3 linked regions of the Kordia sp. SMS9 genome follow. The protein of the gene in region 1 interacts with the protein of each later gene in a pairwise test. Links are inferred from orthologs where the notes say so. Each region holds a gene or a part of one and is shown in the gene's direction. Other genes may lie near its edges.

Evidence for each region.
Region 2: the proteins of KORDIASMS9_RS07610 (region 1) and dnaE interact in binary tests that used the Escherichia coli proteins (3 or more experiments, as listed by UniProt). The link is inferred for Kordia sp. SMS9 from one-to-one orthologs.
Region 3: the proteins of KORDIASMS9_RS07610 (region 1) and KORDIASMS9_RS08305 interact in binary tests that used the Escherichia coli proteins (3 or more experiments, as listed by UniProt). The link is inferred for Kordia sp. SMS9 from one-to-one orthologs.

Annotation. Positions count from the first base shown.
Region 1 is NZ_CP031153.1:1,761,920-1,768,567, forward strand. Bases 1,379-4,173 are described here. They hold KORDIASMS9_RS07610 (methionine aminotransferase), read left to right. Parts: upstream 1,379-2,102; coding sequence 2,103-3,245; downstream 3,246-4,173. Other genes in these bases: KORDIASMS9_RS07600 (hypothetical protein), read left to right, coding at 1,379-1,915; KORDIASMS9_RS23615 (hypothetical protein), read right to left, coding at 3,321-3,461; KORDIASMS9_RS23620 (class I lanthipeptide), read right to left, coding at 3,507-3,668; KORDIASMS9_RS07615 (helix-turn-helix domain-containing protein), read right to left, coding at 4,125-4,173. In the rest of the region: KORDIASMS9_RS07590 (DNA mismatch repair protein MutS), read left to right, coding at 1-771; KORDIASMS9_RS07595 (hypothetical protein), read left to right, coding at 786-1,199; more of KORDIASMS9_RS07600, read left to right, coding at 1,349-1,378; more of KORDIASMS9_RS07615, read right to left, coding at 4,174-5,819; KORDIASMS9_RS07620 (thioredoxin family protein), read right to left, coding at 6,057-6,648. UniProt on the Escherichia coli protein: Shows aminotransferase activity with methionine and histidine as substrates, and to a lesser extent also with phenylalanine.
Region 2 is NZ_CP031153.1:2,085,834-2,094,665, forward strand. Bases 2,239-7,217 are described here. They hold dnaE (DNA polymerase III subunit alpha), read left to right. Parts: upstream 2,239-2,634; coding sequence 2,635-7,017; downstream 7,018-7,217. Other genes in these bases: KORDIASMS9_RS09035 (30S ribosomal protein S16), read right to left, coding at 2,239-2,299; KORDIASMS9_RS23160 (hypothetical protein), read right to left, coding at 2,336-2,473; KORDIASMS9_RS09045 (HAD family hydrolase), read left to right, coding at 7,188-7,217. Outside these bases: KORDIASMS9_RS09020 (acyl-CoA dehydrogenase family protein), read right to left, coding at 1-374; KORDIASMS9_RS09025 (tRNA1(Val) (adenine(37)-N6)-methyltransferase), read right to left, coding at 480-1,193; ribosome maturation factor RimM, read right to left, coding at 1,197-1,724; more of KORDIASMS9_RS09035, read right to left, coding at 1,796-2,238; more of KORDIASMS9_RS09045, read left to right, coding at 7,218-7,844; KORDIASMS9_RS09050 (carboxypeptidase-like regulatory domain-containing protein), read left to right, coding at 8,239-8,646; KORDIASMS9_RS09055 (transglutaminase domain-containing protein), read left to right, coding at 8,673-8,832. UniProt on the Escherichia coli protein: DNA polymerase III is a complex, multichain enzyme responsible for most of the replicative synthesis in bacteria. This DNA polymerase also exhibits 3' to 5' exonuclease activity. The alpha chain is the DNA polymerase catalytic subunit.
Region 3 is NZ_CP031153.1:1,920,926-1,927,646, forward strand. The notes cover bases 2,526-5,393. They hold KORDIASMS9_RS08305 (cbb3-type cytochrome c oxidase subunit I), read left to right. Parts: upstream 2,526-2,993; coding sequence 2,994-4,793; downstream 4,794-5,393. Other genes in these bases: KORDIASMS9_RS08300 (cytochrome c oxidase subunit II), read left to right, coding at 2,526-2,962; ruvB (Holliday junction branch migration DNA helicase RuvB), read left to right, coding at 4,920-5,393. In the rest of the region: KORDIASMS9_RS08290 (cytochrome c), read left to right, coding at 1-424; KORDIASMS9_RS08295 (quinol:cytochrome C oxidoreductase), read left to right, coding at 453-1,871; more of KORDIASMS9_RS08300, read left to right, coding at 1,898-2,525; more of ruvB, read left to right, coding at 5,394-5,942; KORDIASMS9_RS08315 (cytochrome P450), read left to right, coding at 6,004-6,721. UniProt on the Escherichia coli protein: Cytochrome bo(3) ubiquinol oxidase is the terminal enzyme in the aerobic respiratory chain of E.coli that predominates when cells are grown at high aeration.

The DNA of each region.
Region 1 (6,648 bases):
TTAAAGTCGTATCAAATCGAAATTTGGATTGACAAGCACAGCACAAAAGTGGCGCAATGGTTTGAAGTCGTTACTTTTTTTGATGCCTACAACAGTTTAGGAAACTTTGCGTTCAATCATCCGAAATTCAGTTATCCAACGATTGATGCTTCTGTGAAAGAAGTGATGCATGCGGAAAAATTAGGACATCCATTATTGCGCACGAACAACCGAATTGACAACGATTTTACCATTGGAAATTCAGAGTTTTTCATTGTCACTGGCGCAAACATGGCGGGAAAAAGTACGTTTCTCCGAACGGTTTCGTTAAGTATTGTCATGTCTAATGTCGGATTTCCCATTTGTGCAAAACAAGCAACCTATTCGCCCATAAAACTCATTACGAGCATGCGTACCACAGATTCGCTCGCGGAAGGTGCTTCGTATTTCTTTTCAGAATTGCAACGCTTAAAAATGATTGTAGACAGAATTGAAAATGATACGTATTTCATCATTTTAGATGAAATTTTGAAAGGAACCAATAGTCATGACAAAGCCATGGGATCGAAGAAAATTGTGCAAAAACTCGCTTCGCAAAACGCAGCAGGCATCATTGCAACGCACGATTTGAGTTTGTGCGAATTGGAAAACGAAATTGATCAAGTGAAAAACTATTTCTTTGATGCAGAAATCATCAACGACGAACTCTTCTTTGGGTATTTACTCAAAAAAGGCATCTGTTCCAACATGAATGCTTCGTTCTTATTGAAGAAAATGGAAATTGTAGAATAATAAAGCAACGTACTTTGATAAAAAGAGCACTACTCCTAACCATCATACTACATTCCATAATTTTCATTGGAATTCCAGAGGCGCATGGTTATGTAGTCATGGTAATGTTCGATTTTATCAGTATTCCAGCAATCATCCGCAACGGAATTGAATTCTCAAAAGGTTCCTTTTTAGGAAACAGTTTGATGCTTATCGGATTGATTTCATTGATTGGAAAGATTATATTAATTAGGAAGTTGTTTTCTAAAAAAATAGCAGAAAAAAAAGTGGCAATATATATAGGTTTGGTATTATTGTTCGTTGCTTTTATCGTAATCATTATTGGAGTTTTACAAATTGATACATTTTTAGTTGCCGTTACTTTTGGAAGTGGAATTCCGTTTTTAATGTATGCCGGAAGAGTTGTATACCTACTGCAAAAAAAGTAATCTCATATAAATATTTCTTATAAACAGATTGTGTCAAAAAATCTATTTTAACATAATTTCTCGTGTTAATGTATTATTTTAGAAACTGTTAATTCAAAAGTATACGTGAAAACATAAGGTTTTTACGAGTTCAAAAAATCTGTTTTTGCATGCCGTTAAAATATCTCCACATCAACGAAAAGCATCACAAAAAACAACTGATCATTTCGCATCAGCAAGTCGCTATTTTAAAAAACTTCTTGACCGATTTGATCAAAAGTGAAGTCTTGATTATCAATACGAATTTAGGTTTGGAATTGTATTACGAATCTATGTACGATTGCACACAAATGATCAAAGATACATTCGCCATTGTTGCTTGTAAAAAATGTAACACAGAAGATAGGTATCGTTTTTTTTCTTTTCAAAGCGAAGAGGAAATTCAACACTTTATGAATGTTTCCATGCAAAAATTGGCAAAAATGCCATTATTTGTAAGTTATACAAAAAGCATGTTGCGCCAACTCAACGCACAGTTTGAAACCAACCGAAAATTGATTGGAAGCTTGTTAGAAATTTGGAATGAAATCAGCAGAACCATTCGCTACAAAGGAATTGATCTTCGTAAAATTCAAAACTTTCGAAACGACTTTCAAGCCATTTATATCAACAATGTTGAAAACGACACGCTCAAAGGATTGTTCAAAGAAATGCTTGAAAAAAAACACTTGAATTGATGGTTTTAATGAGAAGTGACACATTAGTATTGAGTATGGAGAAGTTTCTAAGAATACATCTACATTTCGACAAGCTCAGTGCAGGCAAAAAACAAACAACAAGCACCCAAAAAAACAGGGGCGAAGCATTCCAACATCAAAAATCTATCACATCGAGCGCAGTCGAGATGCAAACACCCAAAAAATGATCCAACATACTTCCAAATTACCAAACGTAGGCACTACAATTTTTACCGTGATGAGTCAGTTGGCGGCGAAAGAAAACGCAATCAATTTGTCGCAAGGATTTCCAAATTTTCCTTCCGATCCTGTATTGATAAATTTAGTACAACAAGCATTGCGTGAAAATTACAATCAATATGCACCGATGCCTGGCGCGCCAATTTTGCGAGAAGCTATTGCGGAGAAGATGAAGTATTTATACCGACGAACGTACAATCTGGAAACGGAAATTGTGGTCACAGCAGGAGCCACACAAGCTATTTTTACCATTATCAGTGCGTTTGTGCGTCCCAAAGATGAAGTCATTATTTTTACGCCAGCATACGATTGTTATGCGCCAGCCGTAGAAGCTAATGGCGGAACGGTTGTGCCAATTCAACTGAAAGGAACCACATTTGCAGTCGATTGGAATGAAGTACGCAGCAAAATTTCTTCAAAAACAAAAATGGTTTTGATCAACACGCCGCACAATCCAAGCGGAACGGTTTTGTCAAAAAAAGACATGGAAGAATTCTCGTCAATTTTGGAAAATACCAACATTATTTTACTGAGTGATGAAGTATACGAACACATCATTTTCGATGACGCACAACATCAAAGTGCCGCTTTGTTTCCAAAACTAGCCGAACGTGCGTTTATCACGGCATCTTTCGGAAAAACATTTCACAATACAGGCTGGAAAATGGGCTATTGCGTAGCACCGAAAGAACTCATGGACGAGTTTAAAAAAGTGCATCAATTCAATGTGTTTTCAGTAAACCATCCGATGCAAATTGGAATTGGTAACTATTTGCAAGACCCTCAAAACTACCTACAATTACCTGCATTTTTTCAAGAAAAGCGCGATTTCTTTCTCAATGCGATCAAAGACTCACGTTTTACATGGAAACCGTCGGAAGGAACCTATTTTCAAGTCCTATCTTATGAAAATATCACAGACGAATTAGATACAGAATTTGCCAAACGACTCACACGAGAACATAAAATTGCGTCCATTCCGCTTTCTGTGTTCAACACGAATAAAGAAGATCATAAACTATTACGTTTCTGCTTTGCTAAAACGGAAAAAACCTTGGCTGAAGCTGCTAAAATTCTGAATAACATATAAATAAAAAAGACTCTTGCAAAACAAGAGCCTTTTCGTTCATCTAAATAAATTATTTAGCATACTAAGTTAAGTTTTCTAGTGTGATACACAAGAAGTGATACAAATGGTTCTAAATGAGTTTGGTCTTCCTCCTTTTACCTCGTTAATTGTTTTTGTTTCCAAACTAGCGATAGACGCTTTTACTAATTTTAATGATTTTGTCTTTTGAGTTTTCATGATTTTTGTTTTGTGGTTAAAAATTAAAATAATTGATATTTATCATTAGTGTGCATGACAAGAAGTAGCGCATACAGAATACACAATACTTCCACAATCTGTCCAAGCTTTTGTGCGTCCTCCAACAACTTCTTGTTGCGTTTGCGTATCTAAATTTGCAACAGATGCTTTTATTAATTTTAATGATTTTAGCTTTTGAGTTTTCATGTTTTAAATATTTGTGGTTAAAAATTTTATTGATCTCAATGTATGATTTGTATCCTGTGAAAAAAAGAAAGTGTAGCGCAAGAAAGCTAAAAATTAAAAGAATTGAGGTGTAATTTAATAGGATGAAATTGATTCAAAAAAAACATAAAAAAAACCGGAAGCAACACCTCCGATTTTTTTAAATATATTTTACGATATATTTTTAAAAGCAAACTACATCTGCACAATGAGTTTCTTGTCCTGTATTTGGGAAATGTGTTGGGTCTCCAGGGCGAGTACCACCTTTTATTAGCATGGAAGTCATTTGAGTGATTCTAGAGATAGTCGCTTTCTTCAATTGCATTTTTTGTAAACGCTGTACTTTCATAATTAAGTCTTTTAGTTTATTATTAATTGAAAGATAGTTTATTTAAATACGAAGTTGTTAAAATTTAGATTGATAAAAACTCAAATTACTTAATTTGAGGTGTTGTTTTTGGCTGTGCTTTCAAGATTTTTAATATAATAGGAAGGGTATAGCTTGGTAGAAGCTTTGAAATATTTGGTAAACGAATTAGTGCTTTTATAACCAATTTCTTCCGCAATATGCTTGATAGAATATTTGCGAAACTTCGGATCTTCTTTTAAGCGTTTCAATACATATTGAATGCGCAAATCGTTCAAATATTCATAAAACTTTTTCTGCTTGTACTTATTGATGATTTTTGACAAATAATTCGTATTAGTTTTTACTTTTTTAGCCAAACTTTGTAAGGTGCAATTGCTATTGAGAAAAAATAGGGATTCTTCTAATTTGTCCAAACGTTCTAAAATAGCTTCTACTTTTTTGTCCTCAATATTAAATTCAGGTGTTGGTTTTGCTACTTTCTGGGTATTTACTTTAGAGACTAATTTTTCAAAAATAACTTTGTTCTGCTTTTTCGCTTTTAAAAATTTAAACAAAAAATAGGCGCATAATCCTACCACAAAAACACTAAACAGAATGACATAAATAAGGCTGTTTTTTAATTTTGAAGTTAAGGAAGTCAACGAATTATTTTCCTTTTGCGCAGTTTCATACAATTCTTTAATGACTTCAATATCCTGACCTTCATTGGTATCTCTTAACTGTAAATACTTAGAGGTGTATTCCAAATACAAATCACGTTTGTCTATGCGTTCAAAGGCTTTGGAAAGTGTCAAATAGGTTCCTAATAATTCGGGAGGATTAAAAACAATGCCTTTTTTACTACTATTTTCATTTACAATAATTTCAACTTTTTGTAAAAAAGAAATGGTATCTTCATCCTTTTCCAATTCAAAATACGATTTCCCAATATAATAGTATATTTCAGTCAATCGGGTTTGATTATTCAGCCCTTTGGTAATTTTTTCCGCTTTCTGTAAATACGCAATCGCGGTTTCAAAATTTCCTTTGATAAAATGCGCAATTCCAATATCAATATAAAAATAACTGACACCTTCCAAATCATTAATTGCCAAACTCTTTTGCAATCCTTTTTCTGAATATTTAAGTGTAGAATCAGGTTGTTGTAAACGTAAAAAAGTACCGCCCATTCCCATATAAGAGTTAATGAGAATCATTTTATTTTCAAAGTCATTTTGTTCAGCGAGTAGCGTATTCTTTTTATAAATAGAAAGGGCTTCTTCATAAAAACCCATCCGTCTTTTAATCTTGGCAATATTAGCATTGGTGACTATTTCAAAATCAATTGCGTTAAGCTGTTTCGTAATATCTAATGCATAAAGATAATTTTCTAATGCTTGTTTATTATCTCCCAGAAATACAATAGCATTGCCTTTAGTAAGATAAGCTTCTACTAGAAATCGGTTGTTTTTTAATGCTTTTGCAGTAACAATTGCAGAATCACAATGCTGAATTGCCAATTCGTAATTTCCTTCAATATTAGAAATTTTACAACACTGTGCATACGCATTAAAAAGCTGTGTGCTGTCTTTTTCAATTTTGCTTTTTGCCACTAAAATTTGCGCATATTTTTTTGAAAGTCCCGGATTGGAATATTTGTGCTGAATGATAAAATCAAAAATCTCTTCATTAGAAGCATCTTTGCGCATTTCCTGCGCTGTGGTTGTGCAAAAATAGCTGCATAGTACTAAACTTGCTAAAAATTTGGAAAGCAAAAATTTCATAAATAGGTATAACGTCTAGGCTTGTTCAACGATGATCAAAGTGTTTGAAAATGATGGCAGGCGATTTTCAATTTAAATTTTACAAAAAGAAACACTTTTACGTTAAAATTACTAATAATTCAACCAAGAATAGCAGTTTCAGCCCATTTTATAACAATTCTATAAAAAAAGAAAAGCAATGCACAATCTCACAAAGAGACGCATTGCTTTTCAAAACAAACTTTGCGTTCTAAAAAATTATTTTTCCATTTTGGCAAGCATTTTTTTAGCATTTGCATCGTTCGCGTCCAACGCTAAAACTTTCGTATAATATTTTGTAGCATTTTCATAATCTTGTATCGTAAAATAAGCTTCCGCCAAACTGTCGTACCCGTTTTTATTTTCAGGAAATAGTTTACTGTTCAATTTAAAAACACTCATGGCTTTTTGGAACGCTTTCGCGCGAAGAAACACATAACCATAGGTATTCAATTCTTTTAAACTTTTGGAATAGGGTTTTAGTTTTGAAATGACTTTTTCCTGATTTTCCGTTACATACTCGACTCCTTTTTTCTCAAACAATTCATGTAATTTTGTTACGATTTGATAGTTATGTTTGTATGATTTTTTCTTGCAAATTTGAAGCAAATCGGCTTCAAAACTTTCCACAGGATGTTCTACAATGCGCCCAATTTCTTTTCCACGTTTGTTATACACAATAAAGGTTGGCACGCGATGAATGTTCAAGCCTTTTTCTTCGCCGTTGGGCGATTTCTTATACTGCGAATGTGTATTGTTTACGCCAATTATGTGTAACTTTTCTTTTGGGAAATCGGCAGCTTCTAGCAAT
Region 2 (8,832 bases), 320 kb from region 1 along the record:
GGTAAATATTTTTGACGTTGCGCTTCATTTCCATATTTCCAAATCGGATACATTACCAACGAAGATTGTACAGAAGCTGTAGAACGTACTCCAGAATCTCCACGCTCAATCTCTTGCATGATTAATCCGTAACTAATTTGGTCCAAACCTGCACCACCATATTCCGCTGGAATATACGGTCCAAATGCACCAATATTAGCCAATCCATCAATGATTTGTTCTGGAAATTCAGCACGCTGCGCATAGTCTTCTATAATTGGAGATACGTCTCTTTTTACCCATTCGCGGGCAGCATCTCTCACTAATTTATGTTCTTCGGATAATAGCTCATCTAAGTTGTAGTAATCAGGAGCTTGGAATAAATCTGGTTTCATCAATCGTCTGTTTATAGCATTTTTTTAATACTCAAATTTACGGAATGTTTGTAAATCGCGATCACAAAAGTAATTAATGAAATGTCACAAAACAAAGACAAATTGTTATAATTTTAAATAAAAGTTTTTCGTTAGTGAAATATATGCGTCTGTAAATTGATGTCTTGCCGTTTCAATAATCAATTCATCTACTTGATTCACGTTCTTTTCAAAAGAAAACGAAATCAAACTGCGTTTAAAATCTGCTGAAGGATTTCCTCTTACATGGCACGTTTTATATGGAAATAAGTGGTGGGCTTCCGCCAGACGGATAAAATGCGCGTATTCTTTATGTGGAATAATTGTATGAAACGTTCCTTTCGGTTCCAACAAATGTGCAACACCAGCCAGTAATTCCTCAAAAGGTAAGGCATCGGTAAAACGTGCGGTATCGCGTTGAAGACTCTCAGTTTTAAAATTCTCTCGATAAAATGGCGGATTTGACACAATGAGATCATACTTGTCTTCAATCTCAGCCACAAATTCGTCCAAACCTGCATGATAACAAAATAAACGATCGCTCCACGGAGAATTTTCAAAATTATCCACCGCTTGTTCGTAGGCGTCGTCATCAATCTCAATAGCATCAATCAATTCCGCAGCACAACGTTGCGCCAGTTGCAAGGCAATCAATCCTGTGCCAGCGCCAATATCTAAAATCGAAAATGGATTGCTTTCCACAGAAGTCCAAGCGCCTAACAACACGCCATCTGTGCCCACTTTCATAGCAGTTTTATCTTGCTGAATTGTAAATTCTTTAAATCGAAACGGTTTGCTCATAATTTATTCCAAATACAAATCAATCAATCCTTCCGGAGCTTCAATATGAATGCTTTTTCCGTTACGATCTACTTTCTTAATAATATCATCATTGATCGGAATCAAAATTTCAATACCTTCGCGTTCAATCTCAAATAACGGTTGTGCCGTCGTATCATTCACGCTTACAATTTTTCCAACGGTTCCAAAAGAAGCATCTTCTACCGTAAAACCAATAATTTCGTGGTAGTAAAACTTGTTGCCTTCTAGTTTTGGTAAAAATTCTAGTGGCAAATACAATTCACACTTCAACAACTGATCGGCATCTTCCTCCGTATCTATATCTTCAAACTTCAATCGCAATAAATCAGATTTGTGCAACGATGATTTCTCAATAAAAAACGGCAAAAAATTACGTCCAAGCTGCACAAAAACAGCATCCAAATCATCATACAAATCGGGTTGGTCTGTATCGAGCTTTGCCAGTAATTCACCTTTAAAACTATACTTCTTAACAATTTTTCCTAAATAAAAACAATCTTCAACTTTCATATCAATAGCATAAAAAAAGCCTAGCAAATTTAGTATTTACTAGGCTAAAAATTATATGTAATATCTATAATTTATTCTTCTTCACCTGCAGGTGTTTCTCCAGCATCCTCAGCTGCATCTTCTACAACAGGAGCATTTGCGGCAATACGAGCTTCGTTTTTAGCTTTTTCCGCTTCAAAAGCTTTTGCTTTCGCATCTGCTTCTGCTTGCGCCAAAGTATCAACTTTACCTTGTACTTTACCTTCTTTAGCTTCTATCCAAGCAGTAAATTTCTCTTCTACTTGTTCTTCCGTTAAAGCACCTTTTTGAACTCCACCAAGCAAGTGATTCTTGTACATTGCTCCTTTATAAGAAAGGATAGCACGAGCTGTATTAGTTGGTTGCGCTCCATTTTGTAACCATTGTACCGCACCGTCAAGGTTTAGTTCAATAGTTGCAGGGTTTGTGTTTGGATTGTAAATACCTAATTTCTCTAAATATCTACCATCTCTTTTTGCACGCGAATCTGCGGCAACAATCCAGTAAAAAGGTTTCCCTTTTTTACCATGTCTCTGTAATCTAATTTTAACAGGCATAAAAAAATTAATTTGTGAGGTTCACGACCTCGATTATTAATAAGGCTGCAAAAATACTATTATTTCTGAAACACAACTACTTAAATCCACTTTTTTTGGTATTTCCGCACGAAAAAATGCGGTCGTGTATTCGATAGACGCTTTTTTAGCCGCAAAAATAGTTAATAACTTCATGGTTTCTATTTTAGAAATGCTAATTTATACCTATTAATTTAGTTTATACTGAGCGCAGTCGAACGTACTCAACCACTAATACGGTGTTCATAACTTCATCCAGAAAACAGGAAAAAAAATTGTAATTTTAGCACTGCAAATTCTTCCATACACCAAACTATATGTACTTAATATTTGATACCGAAACCACAGGGTTGCCAAAACGTTGGGACGCGCCAATTTCTGATACAGACAACTGGCCAAGATGTATCCAAATCGCTTGGCAATTGCATGACGAATTGGGAAACCTCATCGAACATCAAGACTACTTAGTCAAGCCCGAAGGTTTTAACATTCCGTACGATGCTGAGAAAATTCACGGAATTTCTACCGAATTGGCAGCCGAACAAGGATTTTCATTGCAAGAAGTCTTGGCAAAATTCAACATTGCACTGTCCAAAGCAAAATTTATTGTAGGACAAAATGTAGGTTTTGATGTCAACATTATGGGTGCAGAATTCTATCGCGAAAACGTTGCAAACAATCTGCAAGAGTTACCTGTATTAGATACCTGTACGGAAGATACAGCGAGTTTATGTCAATTGCCAGGAGGACGATTTGGTAAATTCAAACTACCCACACTAACCGAATTACACAATTATTTGTTCGGAGTTGGTTTTGGAGAAGCACACAACGCAACCGCCGATGTGGAAGCAACCACGCGTTGTTTCTTAGAACTCATCCGAAGAAAACAATATACGATTGAGCAATTAGATGTTTCACCAGATTATTTTGAACGCTTTTCGGAAAACAATCCGCAGCCAATTGAAATGATCGGATTGAAGCACATCAATCTCAAAAAGGCTTCTGAAAAAATACGAAAGCGACTCGAAAAAGAGCAAGGCGGAAGCGGAATTTCACAACAAGAAATAAACGAAAACCTTGAAGCCTTAAAAAATGCACCGTTTTCACACTTGCACAATCATTCGCAATTCTCAGTATTACAATCCACATCTAGTATTAGCGATTTAGTAAAAGCCGCTGGAAAATACAACATGCAAGGTGTCGCCATGACCGATCATGCCAACATGATGGGCGCGTTTCACTTTGTAAAGGAAGTGAGTAATTACAACAAAGGCATCAAAGCAAAAATTGCGGAAGCAGCCGAAAAAGGAGAAACCACCGATGCGCAACTTCTAAAACCAATTGTAGGTTGTGAATTCTTTGTGTGTGAAGATCATTTAGATAAAACCCGAAAAGACAACGGATATCAAATTGTACTCATCGCCAAAAACAAAAACGGCTATCACAATTTGGCAAAAATGTCTTCCATCGGATACACAAAAGGATTTTACTACGTACCGCGAATTGACAAAAAAGTCATTGAACAGTACAAAGAAGATATTATTGTATTGACGGGAAATTTGTATGGTGAAGTGCCAAACAAAGTATTAAACATAGGAGAAACACAAGCGGAAGAAGCATTGCTTTGGTGGAAAGAAACCTTTCAAGACGACTTGTATGTCGAAATCATGCGTCACAATCAAGAAGATGAAAATCGTGTGAATGAAGTATTGGTCAAATTGGCTAAAAAGCATGAAATCAAACTGGTGGCTACCAATAATACGTATTACATTGCTCAAGAAGATGCCACTGCGCATGATGTTTTACTATGTGTGAAAGATGGCGAAAAACAAGCCACACCCATAGGTCGCGGACGTGGTTATCGCTATGGATTGCCAAATCAAGAATACTATTTCAAGTCGCCAGACGAGATGAAAACCTTGTTTAAAGATTTGCCAGAAACCATACTTTCCATACAAGAAGTTGTCGACAAGGTAGAACCATTTGAGTTAGCTCGTGATGTATTATTACCTGCATTCGACATTCCAGAAGAATTCCAGTTTGAAGAAGACAAACACGACGGTGGAAAACGCGGAGAAAACAAATACTTACGACACTTAACGTACGAAGGTGCGAAAAAAAGATATGGCGAAATTACACCAGAAATTGAAGAACGACTCGATTTTGAACTTGCAACCATTGAAAATACAGGATATCCAGGGTATTTCTTAATTGTAGAAGATTTTATCCGCGAAGCGCGAAACATGGACGTTTCGGTTGGTCCAGGTCGTGGATCGGCAGCAGGTTCGGTAGTTGCCTACTGTTTGTGGATTACAAATATTGATCCGATGTTGTACGATCTGCTTTTTGAGCGTTTCTTAAATCCGGATCGTGTGTCCATGCCCGATATTGATATTGACTTTGATGATGAAGGTCGCGGTCGCGTAATGCAATACGTAATTGATAAATATGGAGAAAATCAAGTAGCACAAATCATTACGTACGGAACCATGGCAGCAAAATCGTCCATTCGTGATACCGCACGTGTGTTAGATTTGCCACTGAACGAAGCAGACCGAATCGCCAAATTGATTCCAAATACGAAACTGGCAAAGATTTTTGGAAAATCGGAAGCAGAACTCAAACAAAAATTTAGAGCTGAAGAAGTTCTACTCATCAATGAATTGGTGAATATTTCGGAAGAAGATGATTTGGCTGCGGAAACTGTGAACATGGCACGCGTGTTAGAAGGTTCAGTCCGTAATACGGGAATTCACGCGTGTGGCGTCATCATTACACCCGATGATATTACGAAGTTCGTTCCGGTCGCGTTGGCGAAAGATTCAGACATGTACTGTACACAATTTGATAACTCGGTGGTGGAAGATGCAGGTCTGCTAAAAATGGACTTTTTAGGACTGAAAACGCTGACGCTGATCAAAGATACGGTCAAGCTTGTTAAGTACAAACACGATGTTGAGATTGACATTGAGAACATTCCGCTTGACGACGAAAAAACATACGAGTTATTCCAACGAGGAGAAACGGTAGGCGTGTTTCAGTACGAATCGCCCGGAATGCAAAAGCACATGAAATCGCTCAAACCGACAACGTTTGCCGATCTCATTGCAATGAATGCCTTGTATCGTCCGGGACCGATGGAATACATTCCGAGTTTTATTCGCAGAAAACACGGAGAAGAAGATATTGAGTACGATTTAGATGCGTGTCAAGAATACTTAGAAGAAACCTACGGAATTACAGTCTATCAAGAGCAAGTGATGTTGCTGTCGCAGAAATTGGCCGATTTTACCAAAGGTGAAGCCGATGTCTTGCGTAAAGCGATGGGGAAAAAGCAAAAAGCCGTACTGGATAAAATGAAGCCTAAGTTTATCTCGCAAGCTTCTGAAAAAGGACATGCCGAAGACAAACTAGAGAAAATTTGGAAAGATTGGGAAGCATTTGCAGCGTATGCCTTCAACAAATCGCATTCTACTTGTTACGCTTGGATTGCCTATCAAACGGCGTATTTAAAAGCACATTATCCTGCGGAATACATGGCGGCGGTACTTTCCAACAACATGAATGATATTAAAACGATTACCTTCTTTATGGAAGAATGTAAACGTATGAAATTGGAAGTTTTAGGTCCTGATGTGAATGAATCGTTCTATAAATTTACGGTAAACGACCAAGGTGCGGTGCGTTTTGGAATGGGCGCAATCAAAGGTGTGGGACATGGTGCTGTAAAAACCATCGTGAAAGAACGTTCGGAAGGAAAATACAAATCGGTATTTGATCTGGCAAAACGAATAGATTTGCGCGCAGCCAATAAAAAAGCTTTTGAAAACTTAGCCTTAGCGGGCGGATTTGACTCGTTTGGCGATACACACAGAGCGCAATATTTCCATACAGAAAATGATGCGGTTACTTTTTTAGAAAAAGCCGTGAAATACGGTGCAAAATATCAAGAAAATAAAAACTCTGCACAAGTAAGTTTGTTTGGTGAAGCCAGCGAAGTGCAAATTGCTGAGCCACAAGTGCCGCCATGTGAAGAATGGGGAACGATGGAGAAACTAGCGCGTGAAAAAGAAGTGGTAGGAATTTATATTTCGGGACATCCGTTGGACGATTTTAAAGCGGAAATGGACTATTTCTGTAATGGCGATTTAACCTGTTTTTCTAAAATGGAAGAATTTGTGAATCGTGAAATTTCTTTTGGTGGCGTTGTGACAGAAGTGCAACACCGAGTTTCCAAAAACGGAAAAGGTTGGGCATTATTTACGGTGGAAGATTATACAAATTCGCATGAATTTAGAATCTTTGGAGAAGAATATTTAAAGTTTCGTCATTTCTTTGTGCCGAATTCATTCGTCTATATCAAAGCGTTCATTCGAGAAGGTTGGATCAATCGTGATACAGGAAAACGTGGCGATCCAAGATTGCAATTCAATTCGATGCAATTGTTGCAAGATGTGATGGAAACTGCGGCAAGAAAGCTTACGATTCAACTAGATGTAAATAAACTAAAAGAAAACACACTCGATTTTATCAACGAAATTTTAGACACACACAAAGGCGATAAATCATTACATTTTACCTTATACGAGCGTAATGAAAAAATAAAATTACAAGCACCCAGCAAAAAGAAAAAAGTAAATATTACGCAGGAATTATTGGATGCGTTGGCAGAAGAAGATATTTTGTATAAAATTAACTGATGACGTTTATTTGCTAAATGCTAAATGTTGAATTATCTGTAAAACGATTGAATTCGCGCAAATTTTTATTAATATTGAGAGTATTCAAAGAAGATTTCGATGCAATTTTTCTTCGTTTCACTCCGAAAAAACACTCGATCAAACGTTTGGTAAATTAACTGTAAAGAGTTATGAAAAAAGAAAACCTGCTCGTTTTTGATATTGACGGAACGTTGCTCGACAGCGAAAATGTGCATCAAACAGGTTTTGTAAATGCATTGCGTACGATTGGCGTAGAATTCGTGAATACCGATTGGGAAAGTTATACACATTTAACTGATAGTTTCATCGCGAAAGAAAATTATGAAAGAGACGTGAATCGTGGGTTTTCAAAACAACTATTGCAACAGTTTGAAGCTGAATTTTTAAAGGAAATCAAAGAGTGTCGTATTACGCAAATTGCAGGTGCAAATACTTTTTTACAAGAAATTATTACTCAAACGAATTACGCCGTTTGTTTTGCCACAGGTTCTATGTTGTTGCCAGCAGAATTTAAACTGAATCGTGCTGGAATTGTGTACGATCGCCCTTTACTAGAAGCTTCCAATCGTTTTTTTACACGCGAGGAAATTGTCAATTCCGCCATCGCGAAAGCAAAAAATTATTTCAACACAACCAATTTTCAACGCATTATTTCGTTAGGCGATGGAATTTGGGATGTGAAAACCGCCAACAATTTGGGCATCGAATTTATTGGAATTGGTGCGGAAAATCAAGAAAAGTTAGAAGCACACGGCGCAACAAATCATTTTGTTAATTTTTTAGTGTTTGACAGGAATTTATTGTAATTCGCTCAATAAAATACTAATTTAGAACAAATTAAACGTTCACTCACTCAAAAGTGCGGTTTACTCAATCGTACTTTGAAGTAAGCAAAACTGTAGATACTTTTATAAATATAAAGAAACTTAGAGAATGCGTTTGTTCATAATTTAACGTGAGTTCGATATAAATATTATGCTATGTACTTTATTGTTAATACATTACACTTAATGTCAAATCGAGCGCAGTCGAGATTCCTTTGAAAATATCAATTCTTAGCTGTTCTCGACTGCGCTCGAACTGACAAGTGTTTATTTTTCAGTAAATTACAAGTAAAATAAAGGTTTTTTAAGTCGAACTCACGTTAATTTAATAACTGCGCATTTGATCAAGAAGAAATTAATCTAAAAAAAGAAACAGATGAAAAAACAAGTAACATTTACACAAAAAATATGGTATGTTACCATTTTAGTATTGGCTGTATTCGCGTTCAATCCGATGTATGGACAGTCTGGAAATTCCACTTCTCAAAAGGGAAGAATCATTAAAGGAACCGTAAGTAGTCCGCAAGGACCGTTGGAAGGCGCTAACGTGATTTTAAAAGGAGAAAATCAAGGTGCAGTGACGAATAAAAAAGGAGAGTTCACCTTTCCTGTGGCGCTTGAAACAGGCGATGTGTTGGTGATTACCTATTTAGGATACGAATCTATCGAATATAAAATAAAGGCAGACACCACATTTGTAAAAGCAGTTTTATCCGATGAGGTGATTGAGTTTATGGGCGCTGTCAACACGAATAAGCGTTACAAATCGAAACGAAAAAATTAAATGTAGTTCATAAATACTTTTGTTGAATGCGTGTATTTATAACACATATATTTTTATTCGTCTTTGTATTTCAAGCAACGGCTCAAATTTCGGATTTTGATCAAATTTCCTTTGAGAAAGCCGATGAAATTGCCTTGAAATACAAAGACGAAACATTACATAATTTACCAGATTTAGTCTATAAAT
Region 3 (6,721 bases), 160 kb from region 1 along the record:
AGAATATGCCAAGTATAATATGGAAGCGCAAATTCCTGCAGACGGAAGTGTAAAAAGAGGTTGGATGCCTTATGAATATGATGATACTAACGAAGGATATGATGCTGCCAAAGCAGAATTAACAAATCCGCTAGCAGAAACTGAAGATAACGCAGCAAAGGGTAAAGAACTATACGGACTTTACTGTGCAATCTGTCATGGAAATAAAGGTGACGGACAAGGGCATTTAGCGAAAACTGAAAAATTCTTAGGAATCCCAAGTTATGATGATGCTGTCAGAGCCATTACGGAAGGTAGTATTTACCATGTATTAATGTATGGTAGAAACAATATGGGATCACACGCAAGTCAAATAGATACAAAAGAACGCTGGCAAGTTGTGCAGCATGTATTAAAGTTGAAAGCAGAATTAGAGAAAAAATAAGACCAATAACGATATAGAATTATATACAATGTATACGTTTTCAAATAGATTAAGACTTTTTGCAATTATCTCTTTTGTACTTGGAGCTATTATGGTAGCATTTAGCTTCATGAATACGCCTGGTACAGTAGAAGAAATGAAAGCAATGCACGCCGCTCACGGAGATGGACACGGTTCGTCTCATGGAGATGCTTCTCATGCTGATGATAAAACAGCACATCATAGTGATCATGCAGAAACCGCCGATCATGGAGAGAAATCTCATGACAATGCGCATGGTTCAGCTGATACGCATGGAAAAGATGGAGGTCATCACATGAGTCAAGCAGAAAAGGATGAGCATCACTTAGGTCAATTAAAAAACAAGCCTTGGGCAGCCGTATATGTAGCAGCATTCTTTTTTATGATGATTGCATTAGGTGTATTAGCATTCTATGCAATACAACGTGCGGCACAAGCAGGTTGGTCACCATTATTATTTAGAGTGATGGAAGGTATTGGGAGTTACATTATCCCTGGAACAATCATCATGATCATCTTGTTGGTAATGTCTTCATTACATTGGAATCATTTATTTCACTGGATGGAGCCAAGTCTACAAGATCCTTTAAGTGACAACTATGACAAGCTTACGGTAGGTAAAAGCGCTTGGTTAAACGAAACTGGATTTATCATAAGAGCAGTAATTTTTAGTTCTATATGGATAGCGTACAGTGTACTTTCTAGACGCTTCTCCGTAAAACAAGATAACGCAAGCGACAATAGCAACTTTAAGAAAAATTTCAGATTGTCTGCAATATTCTTAGTATTGTTCTTAATCTCAGAATCAATGATGTCTTGGGATTGGATTATGTCACTTGATCACCACTGGTTCAGCACACTATTCGGATGGTATGTATTTGCAAGTATGTTTGTGTCTGGAATTACGGTAATTGCCTTAATCACAATCTATCTAAAATCAAAAGGATACCTAGAGCAAGTAAATGATAGTCATTTGCATGATTTAGCAAAATTTATGTTCGGTATTAGTATTTTCTGGACATATTTATGGTTCTCTCAATTCATGTTAATCTGGTACTCAAATATTCCTGAAGAAGTAACATATTTCATTACAAGAATTGACGACTATAATTTACCATTCTTTGGAATGTTAGCATTAAACTTAATATTCCCATTATTAATCTTAATGAATAGTGACTACAAACGATTAAACTGGGTAATTGTAATTGCAGGAATCATCATTCTTTTTGGACATTATATAGATGTGTTCAATATGGTAATGCCAGCAACAGTAGGAGCAAATTGGTCACTAGGATTAGGTGAAATTGGAGCCGTCTTATTATTCTTAGGATTATTCATCTTTGTGGTATTTACCGCATTGACAAAAGCACCATTATTAGCAAAAAGGAATCCGTTTATTGAAGAAAGTAAACACTTTCATTATTAATTAATTTCAAAACAGTATAAAATACGATGACTACTGGTTTAACGTTTATAGTACTTATCCTCATTGCAATCGCAATTTGGCAGTTGACAAAGATATTTGATTTATCACAAGCGAGAGCAGATAATACTCAAGTAGCGAATGACAAGGATAACAACGTCAATGGATACCTCATGATGGGATTCTTGATGTTCATATACATCATAACAATCATTTCTTTCTGGAAATGGGGAGATTTGCCTTTGATTGGTAATTCAGCTGCTGAACATGGAACAAGTGTAGATACATTGATGATTATATCAATGGTATTAATCTTCTTTGTACAAACCGTAACGCAAGCTCTACTTCACTATTTCGCCTACAAATACAGAGGTAAAAAAGGGAGAAAAGCACTGTATTATGCTGATAATGATAAATTAGAATTTATTTGGACAATTATTCCAGTAATTACATTGGCAGGTTTAATTCTTTACGGATTGTTCACTTGGAATGAAATTATGGATGTAAATATGGATGATGATCCAATTGTTGTTGAATTGTATGCACAACAGTTCAACTGGAAAGCACGATATGCAGGAGAAGATAACGTTCTTGGAAAAGCAAATGTGCGTTTGATTGATTTAGGAGACAATCCAAATATACTTGGTTTAGATAGAGAAGATAAATATGCACAAGATGATATCATCGTGCAAGAACTTCACTTACCAGTGAACAAAAAGGTGGTATTCAAAATGCGTTCACAAGATGTATTGCACTCTGCATACATGCCACACTTTAGAATGCAAATGAACTGTGTGCCAGGAATGATCACAGAATTTGCGATGACCCCAAATAAAACGACCGCAGAAATGCGTGAAACACCAAAAATCATCAAAAAAGTAACTCGTATCAATGGTATTAGAGCTGCTAAAAGTGAAAAACTAGTGGCAAAAGGTGAAGAAGCCTTAGAACCTTATGAATTCAATTACCTTTTATTATGCAACAAAATTTGTGGTGAATCTCACTACAACATGCAAATCAATGTAATTGTAGAGACTCAAGAAGAATTTGATAAGTGGATTGCTGAGCAAGAAACTTTTGGAAAAGAAAAATAAAAAATAAACTAAAAAAGAATAGCAAATAGATATGTCAGCAACAGCAGTACACGCAGCAGGAGATCACGGACACGATCACGGACATCATCATAAAGAGACATTCATTACTAAATATATATTTAGTCAGGATCATAAAATGATTGCCAAGCAATACTTGATTACAGGTGTTATCATGGGAGTTATCGGTATTATGATGTCTATACTTTTCCGCATGCAGTTAGCATGGCCAAAGGAATCGTTTACAATTTTTGAAATATTCTTAGGAAGTTGGGCGCCAGACGGAGTCATGAGTGCCGATAAATACCTAGCCTTAGTAACCATTCACGGTACCATCATGGTATTCTTTGTATTAACTGCTGGGTTAAGTGGTACGTTTAGTAACTTACTTATTCCATTGCAAATTGGAGCACGAGATATGGCATCTGGATTCCTAAACATGGTTTCCTATTGGTTATTTTTCATCTCAAGTGTCATCATGATTTCTTCTTTATTTGTAGAAGGTGGAGCAGCATCAGCAGGTTGGACAATCTATCCTCCATTAAGTGCCTTGCCAGAAGCAATTCCAGGTTCAGGATTAGGAATGACATTGTGGTTAGTGTCCATGGCAATATTCATTGCATCCTCATTACTAGGATCATTAAACTATATTGTAACGGTAATCAACCTTCGTACAAAAGGAATGTCAATGACAAGATTGCCACTAACAATCTGGGCATTTTTTGTAACTGCTATCATTGGTGTAGTTTCGTTCCCAGTATTATTATCAGCAGCATTATTACTAATATTTGATAGAAGCTTTGGAACATCGTTCTATCTATCAGACATATTCATACAAGGTGAAGCCTTGCATTATCAAGGTGGATCGCCTGTACTTTTTGAACATTTATTCTGGTTCTTAGGACACCCAGAAGTATATATTGTATTACTTCCAGCACTAGGAATCACTTCAGAAGTCATCGCAACCAACTCTCGAAAACCGATTTTCGGATATCGAGCCATGGTCGCCTCCATTTTGGCAATTGCATTCCTATCAACAATTGTTTGGGGACACCACATGTTTATCTCAGGAATGAATCCATTCTTAGGTTCTGTATTTACATTCACAACCTTATTAATCGCGATTCCATCCGCCGTCAAAGCGTTCAACTATATCACAACACTCTGGAAAGGAAACTTACAGATGAACCCAGCGATGTTATTTTCAATCGGATTAGTCTCAACATTCATTACAGGTGGATTAACAGGAATTATCTTGGGAGATAGTACATTAGACATCAACGTACACGATACGTATTTTGTAGTAGCGCATTTCCACTTAGTAATGGGTATTTCCGCACTATACGGATTATTCGCAGGTGTATATCACTGGTTCCCAAAAATGTTTGGGCGCATGATGAACAAAAACTTAGGATACGTGCACTTCTGGGTAACAGCCGTCTGTGCATACGGAGTATTTTTCCCAATGCACTTTATCGGAATGGCTGGATTACCAAGACGTTACTACACAAACTCGGAATTCCCATTATTTGATGACTTAGCAGATGTAAACGTAGTAATCACAATGTTTGCAATCATTGGAGGAGCATTTCAGTTGGTATTCTTATACAACTTCTTTAGCAGTATATTCTATGGTAAAAAAGCAACGCAAAACCCTTGGAGATCTAACACATTAGAGTGGACAACTCCAGTTGAGCACATGCACGGAAACTGGCCAGGAGAAATTCCTCATGTACACCGTTGGGCTTATGATTACAGTAAGCCAGGACACGATGATGATTTTGTTCCGCAAACGGTGCCAATGAAAGAAGGCGAAGAAGAACTACATCACTAAAATCTCTATGAAAGTGGAAATCTCATAAGAGAATTCATATCATAAATACCGAATCTCACATAAGAGATCACAAATAATAAAAAGCCTTTCTGCATAGAAAGGCTTTTCTTTTTTATCTTTGTTTTAATGAATGATAACTTAGACCCTACAAATCAGAACTTTTCCTCTGAAGAATTAGACATAGAAAAGGTGTTGCGTCCACTATCCTTTGAGGATTTTACGGGACAAGATCAAGTATTAGAAAATCTGCAAGTATTTGTGCAAGCCGCAAACCTACGTGATGAAGCATTAGATCATACGCTATTTCATGGACCTCCAGGATTGGGAAAAACGACGTTAGCACATATTCTTGCCAATGAACTAGGAGCAAGTATAAAAGTAACTTCCGGACCTGTATTGGACAAACCTGGTGATTTAGCAGGCTTGTTGACGAATTTAGATGAACGTGATGTTTTATTTATTGATGAAATACATCGTTTAAGTCCTATTGTGGAAGAATATCTCTATTCGGCGATGGAAGATTATAAAATTGATATCATGATTGAATCGGGCCCAAATGCCAGAACTGTTCAAATCAATTTGAATCCTTTTACCTTAGTAGGTGCCACAACGCGTTCAGGATTGCTTACAGCACCAATGCGAGCCCGTTTTGGAATTGCAAGCCGCTTACAATACTATTCAACCGAATTACTATCAACCATCGTGCAGCGAAGTGCGCAAATACTCAAAGTTCCCATCAGTATGGAAGCTGCGATTGAAATTGCAGGAAGAAGTCGTGGAACACCGCGTATTGCCAATGCGCTATTACGCAGAGTGCGTGATTTTGCGCAAATCAAAGGAAATGGTACGATCGACATAGCAATTGCGCAGTTCAGTCTCAAAGCATTAAATGTAGATGCCTATGGTTTGGACGAAATGGACAACCGAATCTTATCTGCGATCATAGACAAATTCAAAGGTGGACCAGTCGGAATTACAACCTTGGCAACGGCAGTTTCTGAAAGTGGCGAAACCATCGAAGAAGTATACGAACCTTTCCTCATACAACAAGGTTTCATCATCCGAACCCCAAGAGGAAGAGAAGTCACCGAACTCGCATACAAACATCTTGGAAGAGTGAAAGGTGGCGTTCAAGGAGGACTTTTTTAGAAATTATAAACCTGTCACTTCGAGCGTAGTCGAGATGCAAACAACCAGCAACTAGCAACCAATGCCATACCACTATCCAAACACAATTCCATTCTACAAAATTCTCTTCAAATCGTCTTCGATTACGCGAAATCCAATTCCGTTTCACAAAGAAAATTTTGAAAAGCATGGAGATACGTTTGCGATTTCGCCGCCGTTTTCAAAACGAATCATGCTGACGTGCGATGCAGAAATCATACTGTATTTGTTGCGAAAAAATCATCGGAACTATAAAAAATCTAAAATTCAAACCAAGTTCCTATCAAAATATGTTGGGAAAGGATTGTTGACTTCAAGTGGTGAGTATTGGTTGAAACAACGACGACTCATTCAACCTGCATTTCACAAAGAAAAGTTGCAAAAATTGGTCACTATTATGGAAAGTACCATTGAAACGCAACTGCAAAATCTTCCTAAAAATACCAAAGTAGATTCGTATCCGATTATGAACGAATTGGCGTTTCACGTTGTAGCAAAATCACTGTTTAACTATTCTTCGGATGAACATACCATGCACCGACTGCAAGAAATTATAGAAACCTTGCAAGATTTCATCATTCGAGAAATACGACAACCACACAAACAATGGTGGTATAAAGCAAGCGGATTGGTCAAAAAACACATGACACTCGTCAAGGAAAGTCGCGATATCATTAATACAGTCATTGACGAACGTCGTAATTCCGACAAAGAACACGACGATTTATTAGACATGCTGCTCAAAGCAAAATACGAAGATG